4 regions of the Brevibacterium pigmentatum genome follow, and region 4 is predicted to be linked to each of the others. Evidence: riboswitches for the same ligand, from Rfam matches in the RefSeq annotation. Region 4 holds a riboswitch; each other region holds the start of a gene.
What was found. Region 4 has a riboswitch for thiamine pyrophosphate ahead of thiC (phosphomethylpyrimidine synthase ThiC). Riboswitches for the same ligand answer to the same signal wherever they lie in the genome.

Region 1: linked by a shared signal. The riboswitch ahead of GUY30_RS03085 (TenA family protein) and the one ahead of thiC (phosphomethylpyrimidine synthase ThiC) in region 4 are both predicted to bind thiamine pyrophosphate.
Region 2: linked by a shared signal. The riboswitch ahead of thiO (glycine oxidase ThiO) and the one ahead of thiC (phosphomethylpyrimidine synthase ThiC) in region 4 are both predicted to bind thiamine pyrophosphate.
Region 3: linked by a shared signal. The riboswitch ahead of GUY30_RS04605 (ECF transporter S component) and the one ahead of thiC (phosphomethylpyrimidine synthase ThiC) in region 4 are both predicted to bind thiamine pyrophosphate.

The regions. Positions count from the first base shown of each region.
Region 1 is NZ_CP050153.1:715,564-717,761, forward strand. It holds gene GUY30_RS03080 (phytoene desaturase family protein) at 1-130, opposite strand, end outside; gene GUY30_RS03085 (TenA family protein) at 186-878, opposite strand; TPP riboswitch at 873-978, opposite strand; gene GUY30_RS03090 (ATP-grasp domain-containing protein) at 986-2,011, opposite strand; gene GUY30_RS03095 (VOC family protein) at 2,133-2,198, shown strand, end outside.
Region 2 is NZ_CP050153.1:1,518,713-1,520,910, reverse strand. It holds gene GUY30_RS06855 (ketopantoate reductase family protein) at 1-12, opposite strand, end outside; gene thiE (thiamine phosphate synthase) at 9-692, opposite strand; TPP riboswitch at 704-807, shown strand; gene thiO (glycine oxidase ThiO) at 797-1,999, shown strand; gene thiS (sulfur carrier protein ThiS) at 1,996-2,198, shown strand, end outside.
Region 3 is NZ_CP050153.1:1,049,053-1,051,250, forward strand. It holds gene GUY30_RS04600 (ABC transporter ATP-binding protein) at 1-391, opposite strand, end outside; gene GUY30_RS04605 (ECF transporter S component) at 391-1,017, opposite strand; TPP riboswitch at 1,040-1,148, opposite strand; gene GUY30_RS04610 (purple acid phosphatase family protein) at 1,295-2,198, shown strand, end outside.
Region 4 is NZ_CP050153.1:464,937-467,134, forward strand. It holds partial or broken gene thiC (phosphomethylpyrimidine synthase ThiC) at 1-949, opposite strand, end outside; TPP riboswitch at 945-1,053, opposite strand; gene GUY30_RS02030 (M18 family aminopeptidase) at 1,116-2,198, opposite strand, start outside.

The sequences.
Region 1 (2,198 bases), 250 kb from region 4:
GGGCACCGCCGCCGATCGTCGGCTGAGCTTCGAACACTTCGACGGAGAGGCCCGCGCGGGCCAGGGTGACCGCGGCGGCCATGCCATTCGGTCCGGAACCGACGACGACTGCATCAACCTCAGTGCTCATGAGGCCAGTCTAGGGGAGTGGGGTGACGCGGCTGCCGTGTGCGGTTCCGGGCGGATCAGTTTTCATAGACGTTGTCGAAGAAGGCACATTCGAGGTCGACGGCCTGCTGCCAGGTGCGGGCCAGGGTCTCGGCCTCTGAACCCTGGCTGTCGTCTGTCGGGAACACGCGTTCGAGCTCGTCGACGAGGAACTGCACCCATCCGCGGAAGGCCTCGCCTCGGTGGAGGTCGATCCATCCTCGGTGAATCTGTCGGTGCGGCATTTCCTCGCGGGATTCGGCCCAGTCGAGGTAGAGCCATTCTGCGACGACAAGGACGACGAGCAGCTGCGGATACGACGCCGAAGCGACTGACGAGTCCATGAGATCGCGGAACCCAACCGTCGGGGCGGTCAGTTCCGGGTGGAGATAATCGGCTGTATCGACTCCCAATTCGGCGAAGGAGTCGACGAAATAGGTGTCCTCATCGGCGACGAGCGTTCCCAGCTGTCGGGCGAACCGCAGCTTCGCCTCGAGTTCATCGGCGTGGGCCACGCACGCGCCGAGCATCGACAGAAACGACTCGAAGAACTGATAGTCCTGCACCAGATAGTCACGCATGACTGCGTCATCGATGGTGCCGGCGAAGAGCTCTCGGACGAATCGGTGGTCGACGGCTTGTGCCCATTGTCGGCTCGTCGACTTCATCAGTGTCGACACGGATCCGTCGGCGGCGACCTCTATCGAGCCGCCGACATCTGTGGTGGTCATCGCTCTTCCACTCCCTCCGCCGGTGCTCACCGGATCAGGTTCAAAGGGTCTGCGTACGCACTCTCAGCACCCGTCGATCGGCGCTCCCCTGTAGTTCTTCGATACTATCACCGGGCTGCGGATCCGACGGGGGACACGGACGGTGGGGCCGCCTCGGCGAGGGTGTCGGATACGAACTCCGCGATGCGGTCGGCGGCGGACTGGCGACCCGCCGACTGTTCAGCGGACTCAACGGACGGGTTGTAATTCGTGTTCGTGTTGATATCATAGACGACCTGCCGGCCGTCAGCGGTTTCGATGAACTCGATGCCGGCGATCTCGATGTTCAGGTCGGCCAGCAGCGTTTCAAGAGGGCTGATCAGCGGCGTTGCGGCCGTGATCTCCTCACGGCGAGCGAACGGGGGAGCCGCCTCGACGTCGGTGTCAGTCCCTGCACCGGGAACAGCGCACGCATCGGCCGGGCAGAGCTCGAACGATCCGCCGGAGACGTCGACGCGCACCGCATAGTGGAAACGTCCGCCGATGAACTCCGCGCGGGTGATGAACGGCCGCTTCGGCTGCACATACTCCTGGACGAGGGTGATGCCGTCGATCGGTGCATTCGCCCCGCCGGGTGCGAACTCATCGGCGGCGGCTGAGAGCTCGGCGTGGGAGTCGAAGCGACGCACGCCGAGTCCCTTTCCGCCCTGGTTGTGTTTCGTGATGAACGGGGGAGTGAAGCCGCCAGCGGCCTCGACGAGCGCCTGTGGTCCGAATGCGGCTGCGGTGCGCGGCACGTCGAAGCCTCGGCCGACCAGCTCGCGATGCTGACGGATCTTGCTCACTTCGAGCTCATAGACCCCGCGACCGTTGATGACGCGGCGGCCGGCGGCGGCGAGCCAGTCGAGGACCGCGCGTCCGTACTCCTTGACGTGCGGATCGGTTCGGGTGTGCGCCGACGCTGACAGCCGCGACCAGAACAGACCTTCTGGTGGTTCGGCTGCGAGGTCGATCGTGGTCTCGGGCAGAAGCCATTCGACATGTGCGACACCGAGGCGGTCGAGCGCCTCGGTGAACGGGGCGATCCATTCCGGATTGTCGTGGATGATGTAGACCGCCGGATCACCGGTGACGGGCAGGGCATGAGAACTCATCGCGAACCTTCACTATGGGGAGCCGATGCGGACTGCGGACGCATCGGCGGATCTGCTCAACAATCCTACTCCCCGGCGTCCAGCCCTTCGCCGTGTCAGTGCGGCGGCGTAGACTCGGGACATGGCTATCGCAAAGCAGCCCGTTGTCGTAATCGATGCCCCTGACGCCCGTGAACTCGCGGAGTTC
Region 2 (2,198 bases), 1.1 Mb from region 4:
TGCTGGGGTCATTCCAACTCCTCCGTGAGCACCCGTGCGGCCGCAGCGGGGTCGTCTGCCGAGGTTATCGCACGGACGACGACGGCACGGTTCGCGCCCGCCTGCCGGATCGCGTCCAGTCTCTCCCCTGCCGCGATGCCGCCGATCGCGAACCACGGTTTGCTCGCCTCGGCGGCGGCAGCGGTCAGCAGTGCCGTCCCCACTGCGGCACGGCCGGGTTTCGTCGGGGTCTCCCAGACCGGCCCGACGCAGAAGTAGTCGGTCTCCGTGTCCGCCTCGGCGGCGAGCGCCTGCTCGAGGGAATGAGTGGAGCGTCCGAGGATGACGTCGGGGCCGAGCACGGCCCGGGCCTGACTGCTGGTGAGATCTCCCTGACCGACGTGGAAGACATCGGCGTCGGTGAGCAGTGCGACATCGGCGCGGTCGTTGACGGAGAAGAGTTTGCCGTGGCGTGCGGCGACATCCCTGAGGACTTCCAATGCTGCGATCTCGGCGCGGGCCTCGAGGCTCTTGTCCCTCAGCTGGATGATGTCGACTCCCCCACGGTAGGCGGCGTCGAGGAACTCGGCGAGGTCGCCTTGAGCGGCCCGGGCATCGGTGCACAGGTAGAGCGACGCTTCGGCCAAACGGGCCTGCCTCCAGGCTCTCTTCGTCTGCCGCGCTGCGGTGCGCGGTGGCATCTGTGTGGTCATGGTCATAGAGTAGAGGAGTTCGCGGGAGCCTCCCAACGAGGCTGAGAGGGCTTAAGAGCCGACCGTCAGACCTGATGCGGATCATGCCGCCGGAGGGAGAAGCTGTGAGAGTCATTGTCGTCGGCGCCGGAATCATCGGCCTGTCCACGGCCTGGTACCTGCGCCGCCTCGGTGCCGAAGTCACCATCATCGATCCTGTCCCCGCGTTGGGGGCGAGCCATGCCGCCGCGGGGATGATCGCTCCCGCCGCCGAGGTGGTGTGGGGGCAGACTCCCCTGTACCCGTTGATGCAGGCCTCGGCGCAGATGTACCCGGAGTTCGCTGCCGAGGTGGCGAGCGCTGCCGCGGTCGACCTCGGCTTCACGGATGCCGGAACTCTCGTGTGCGCCGGAGACAGTGCCGATCTGCAGGCACTGCGAGAGCTGCGCGAAGCTCAGTCGCGGTCCGGTTTCGCCACCGAAATCATCACCGGCAGCGCTGCCCGCCGGGTCGAACCGTCGCTCTCACCTGCTGTGGCCGGTGCCGTGCACATTCCTGGCGATCGGTCGATCGATCCGCGTCGGGTCTCCGCCGCTCTGCTGTCTGCCGTGACGAGTGAATCAGGGTTCCTCCTCATTCGGCAGCGGGCAGTCGAGCTGCTGAAGGACGGTGATGTGACAGTGGGCGTCGCGCTGAGCGACGGTCGTCGGGTGGAAGCCGATCAGGTGATCCTCTGTGCCGGCAGCACCAGCAATGCGATCGCCGGTGCACCGCAGCTGCCTCTCCGGGAAGTCTGGGGTGATGTGCTGCGACTGCGTGCCCCCGCCGAGGCGACTCCCCTGCTGACTCGCACCATCCGCGGGCTGGTCAGCGGCCGCTCCGTCTACCTGGTTCCTCGCCCCGACGGAGAGATCGTCCTCGGCGCCAGTTCTCGCGAGGACGGACTCTCCGGCACCCCAGCCGGAGCGGTCCACCGACTGCTCGCCGACGGACAGCGATTGGTCCCGGGCATCCTCGATGCGGAGATCGCCGACATCACCACCCGAGCCCGGCCCGGCTCTCCCGACGACCTGCCGTTCATCGGACGCATCGATTCCGGCTGCGTCGTGAGCACCGGGTACTTCCGGCACGGCGTCCTCTTGGCCCCATTCGGCGGCAGGCTCGGGGCCGAACTCGCTCTGGGTGCCGTCTCCGACTGGATTCCTGAGGGAGCGGCCGAGTCCGTGTCCCCACACCGCTTCACCACCGAAACCACCTCTGCCTACCCGAACCACAGCCCTGCCTATTCGAACTACAACCCTGCCCACTCAACGAGGAGCATGTCATGACCGACCGCGAACACCCACCGACCATCGTCCTCAACGGCGAACATCATGAGCTCTCCGGTGCCACCTCGGCGCTCGACCTCATCGCCGACGTCACCGGACGGGAACTGCAGGCTGACGGGTCACCGGCCGACGGCGGACGTCTGGGCATCGCCCTGGCGGTCGACGGCGAAGTGATCCGTCGCGGTGCCTGGTCCGGGTT
Region 3 (2,198 bases), 580 kb from region 4:
GCAGATCGAGTCCCAAGGCCTGCAGAGATCTGGGGACCTGAGCCTCGATGACCGCGGCCGGGAGTCCGAGGTTCTCCATCCCGAACGCCACATCATCACCGATGCGGGAGAAGATCACCTGCGAATCGGGATCTTGGAGGACCAGCCCGGTGCAGCCTCGGCGAGGATCCGGTTGCTCACCGCCGACGAGGAGTTCACCGGTGGCCTCACCCGATTCCTCGGGCAGGACACCGGAGACGGCGTGGAGGAACGTCGATTTCCCGGCTCCGGAGGCGCCGAGCAGCAGCACCTTCTCTCCGGCCGCGATCTCCAGGTCGAGCGGACCGACTGCCGGCGCCTCACGGTCGGTGTGCGTCCATGAGAAGCCGGCGGCCGTGATCGGCAGCGCCATCAGCGACGGCCGGAGGCGAAGGAGCTCAGAGCCCCGGTGGCCGCAATCGCCCGGTAGGCGTACCACGCGCCGATGCCGGAGATGACGAGGCCGGAGATCATCGCGCAGACCGCATAGATCGCCTGGAAGCCGAACTGCCATTCGGCGTTGTACATGATGTTCTCGCTCACGGCCATGAACGCCGCGGCCAGCACACCCGAAGCGGCGGTGACCCACAGGGTGAAGCGTTTGTAGCCGAAGGCGGCGAAGACGAGTTCGGCACCGAGGCCCTGCAGCAGTCCCGAGAGCAGAACGGTCGCCCCGAAGTGGGAGCCGAGCACGGCTTCGACGATCGCGGCGATGAGTTCGCACAGGAGTGCGGCACCGGGTTTGCGGATGATGGCACCGGCCAGCGGACCGGCCAGCACCCAGAGTCCGGCGATGAGGCCGATCGACGGCGGGAATGCCTGGAAGGCGAGTTCGAGAACCTTCCAGCTCAGCGCGAGCACCCAGAAGACGAGTCCCACGGCGATGCCGAGCACGGCGGTGGTGACGTAGTCGACGACCCGCCACTGCTTGGATTTCGGCGCCGCGGTGAAGGCGTGTGAAGGGGCGGGGGTGGTGGTCGGCGCGGTGGTTTCCGGCATTGTGCCTCCTCATTTCAAGGAGGGGTGAAGAGTCTCGACTTCCTTCGGCGGTACTGACCGCATCAGGTTCGAGGGTCTGCAGCTTCTTCTGCACTCTCAGCGCCCCTGACGGCGCTCCCCTGTCGTAGCCACCACTGTACAACAGGTGAGCGAAGCAGCGACCGAGACTGGAAGCGAAGCAGTGGCCGAGAACGGTCATCGAGGATTCACTTCGCGTTCCCTCGTTCGTCGACCAGCTTCGAACGGCTAGACACTACTGATCAGTAGGAATAGGCGGGTGAACACTCATCGACTCAAGCGACCGCTCAGTGCCCTGTCCGCCGCCACGCTTCTCGCCGCACTGGCAGCGGCACCGGTGCCCGTTCGGGCCGAACCATCGCTCGGCTCAGGCGGACCCGGCTCGACCGCGAGCCAGAGCCCCAGTCAGGATCCGAGCCAAAGCCCAAGCCAGGACCCGGGGCAGAACCGCGCGGAATCGCCCGCCGAGGCGGATGCGGGAAGCGAAGCGATCACCGATGCGGTGCTGCAGGTCGGCGCCGACCCCACTGCGCGCAACCTCTCGTGGATGAGTGAGAGCTCCGGTGGGGGAGAAGTTCGATGGGCGCCGGTGAGCGAGCTCGAGGACGGCAAACTCCCCGCCGACGCAACAACGGCTGAGACCACGGACTCCGGACTCGCCACCGACCTCAAGCGTCACTTCAACGATGCGAACATGACCGACCTCGAGCCCGACACCGAATACGCCTACCAGGTCGGCAACGAAGAGGACGGATTCACCGAGGTGCAGCGGTTCACCACGGGAGACGCCGGAGGTGACGACGAATTCCTCGTCTTCGGCGACCCGCAGGTCGGCGCCGGTGGCGGAGACCGCGACGACGCCGCCGGTTGGGACCGGACACTGAGCTCGGCAGCAGCCACCGCCGAGGACCCGAGCTTCTTCTACTCGCTGGGCGACCAGGTCAACTCCGCGGGCAACCAGCACCAGTACGCCCAGTATCTGGCACCGGAAGCGACCCGGACGATCCCGCAGGCGACGACGATCGGCAACCACGATGTGTCATCGAAGGCCTACGAACAGCACTTCAACCGGCCCAATGTCAGCCAGGACCACGGCGGCGGTGGCGTCATCACCTCCGGAGGCGACTACTGGTTCATCGAGGACGGCGTCCTGTTCCTCAACA
Region 4 (2,198 bases):
GAGAGACCATCCCGGTGACCCTGTCGGCCGTGAGCGGAACGTAGCGCAACTGCACTCCGGCGTGGATGGTCATGTAGTCGACGCCCTGCTCGCACTGTTCGATGACAGTGTCCCGGAAGATCTCCCAAGTCAGCGCGTTCGCGTCCCCGTCGACTTTCTCCAGTGCCTGATAGATCGGGACGGTGCCGATGGGGATCGGCGAATTCCGGATGATCCATTCCCGGGTGGTGTGGATGTCATTGCCGGTCGACAGATCCATGAGGGTGTCGGCACCCCACTTCGCAGCCCACCGCAGCTTCTGCACCTCCTCGGCGATGGAGCTGGTGACCGCGGAATTGCCGATGTTCGCGTTGATTTTGACGAGGAACGCTTTGCCGATGATCATCGGCTCTGATTCGGGGTGATTGATGTTGTTCGGGATGATCGCGCGACCGGCGGCGAGCTCGGCACGGACGAGTTCGACATCGCACTGTTCGCGGAGCGCAACGAACCGCATCTCCGGGGTGATGATGCCCTGCCGGGCGTAGTGCATCTAGGTCACCGTGCGGCCGGCCTTGGCGCGACGAGGAACAGGTTTGCGTCCCTTCCACTGCTGAGACGGGGCACCCCGGCGAACGGCTGCCCGACCGTCATCGGCGATGTGATGGCCGCGGGCTGCATACGTTTCGGTGTCGAGGCGGTTCTCGACCCACGGAAATCGCAGAGCGGGGAGTCCCTCTTCGGGAATGCTTCCCGGTCCGACTGTGCGGTAGACATCGACGGGATCGTTGGCCCGGCCGTTCGAGTCCTCGAGTTCGATGCGAGTGACGGGAACGCGGATGTCGTGTTCCTTGTCATCGACCCACGCCGGCGAATGCGTCGGATACTGCTCGAGGGTGAACTGGTCGTGCGAATCTGCGTCAGACGAAGTCGTGGTAGGGGCAGGTGTTTCAGGGGTGAATGCAGTCATCTGCAGTCCTCACTTCCTACGCCGGTATCAACCGGATCAGGTTCTACGGTCTCGGACGATCCAGTCCGATCTCAGCCCTTGCAACGGGCTCCCGTGGGGTCGTGCCATTCGTATCACGACTGCCGCAGTGAGGACAACCGTGGCTCCCTGGGCGACAGGGTGAGGGTCAGCTGCCCTGGAGGAAGGCCTTCGCAGCGGCGCCGAGGGCGACGACATCGGAGACCGCGACCATCTCGCGTGCCGAGTGCATCGAGTACAGGGCAGGCCCCACATCGACGGTCGTCATGCCCAGACGGGTGGCGGTCAGCGGTCCGATCGTCGACCCGCAGGGCATCGCATTGTTCGACACGAAATCCTGATAGTCGACTCCGGCGGCTGCGCACGCCTGCGACCACACGGCGGTGCCCACCGCATCCGTGGCGTAGCGCTGCTGAGCGTTGAGCTTGAGCAGGGGACCGCCGCCGAGGCGGGGGCGCACATGCGGGTCATGCCGTTCCGGATAGTTCGGATGGGCCGCATGTCCGGCATCCGAGGAGACGCACACCGAGGAGGCCATCGATGCGAGATAATCGCTGCGAGTCGACTGCGGCAGCAGAGAAGCGACGATGCGTTCGGTGACGTCGGCGAGGAACGGGCCGCAGGCACCCGATCGCGAATTCGACCCGATCTCCTCATGATCGAAGGCCGCGAACAGAGGAATGCCGTCGAGGCCGTCGGCATCGAGGTGGGTCAGCGCAGTGACGCCGGCATGGACGGACAGCAGGTTGTCCAGCCTCGGCGAGGCGAAGAACTCCTCGGCGGCACCGAAGAGGGCCGGCTCTTGAGTGGGAATGGTGTAGGCATCGTGGCCGACGACGGTCTCGGCATCAACCCCGGCAGAAGCGGCGAGCAGTTCGATGATGTCGGCCTCAGCGAGGTCGGCCAGGCCGATGACGGGAGTGGTGTGACGCTGCTTGTCCAAGGTCAGACCCTCGTTGACCTGCCGGTCGAGGTGGATCGCGAGCTGCGGGATGCGGGCGATCGGCCCGGTGCGGGCGAGCACGATGCTGCCGTCGGCGAGGCTGAGTCGACCCGCGAAGGCGAGCTCACGATCGAGCCACGAATTCAGCAGCGGCCCGCCGTAGATCTCGACTCCCACCTGACGGGTGCCCTCGGCGGTGTACTCGCCGCCGGGTTTGAGTTTGAACGCCGGGGAATCGGTGTGGGAACCGAACACGCGGAACCGGGGAGCCGCCTCGGTGACGGTGGG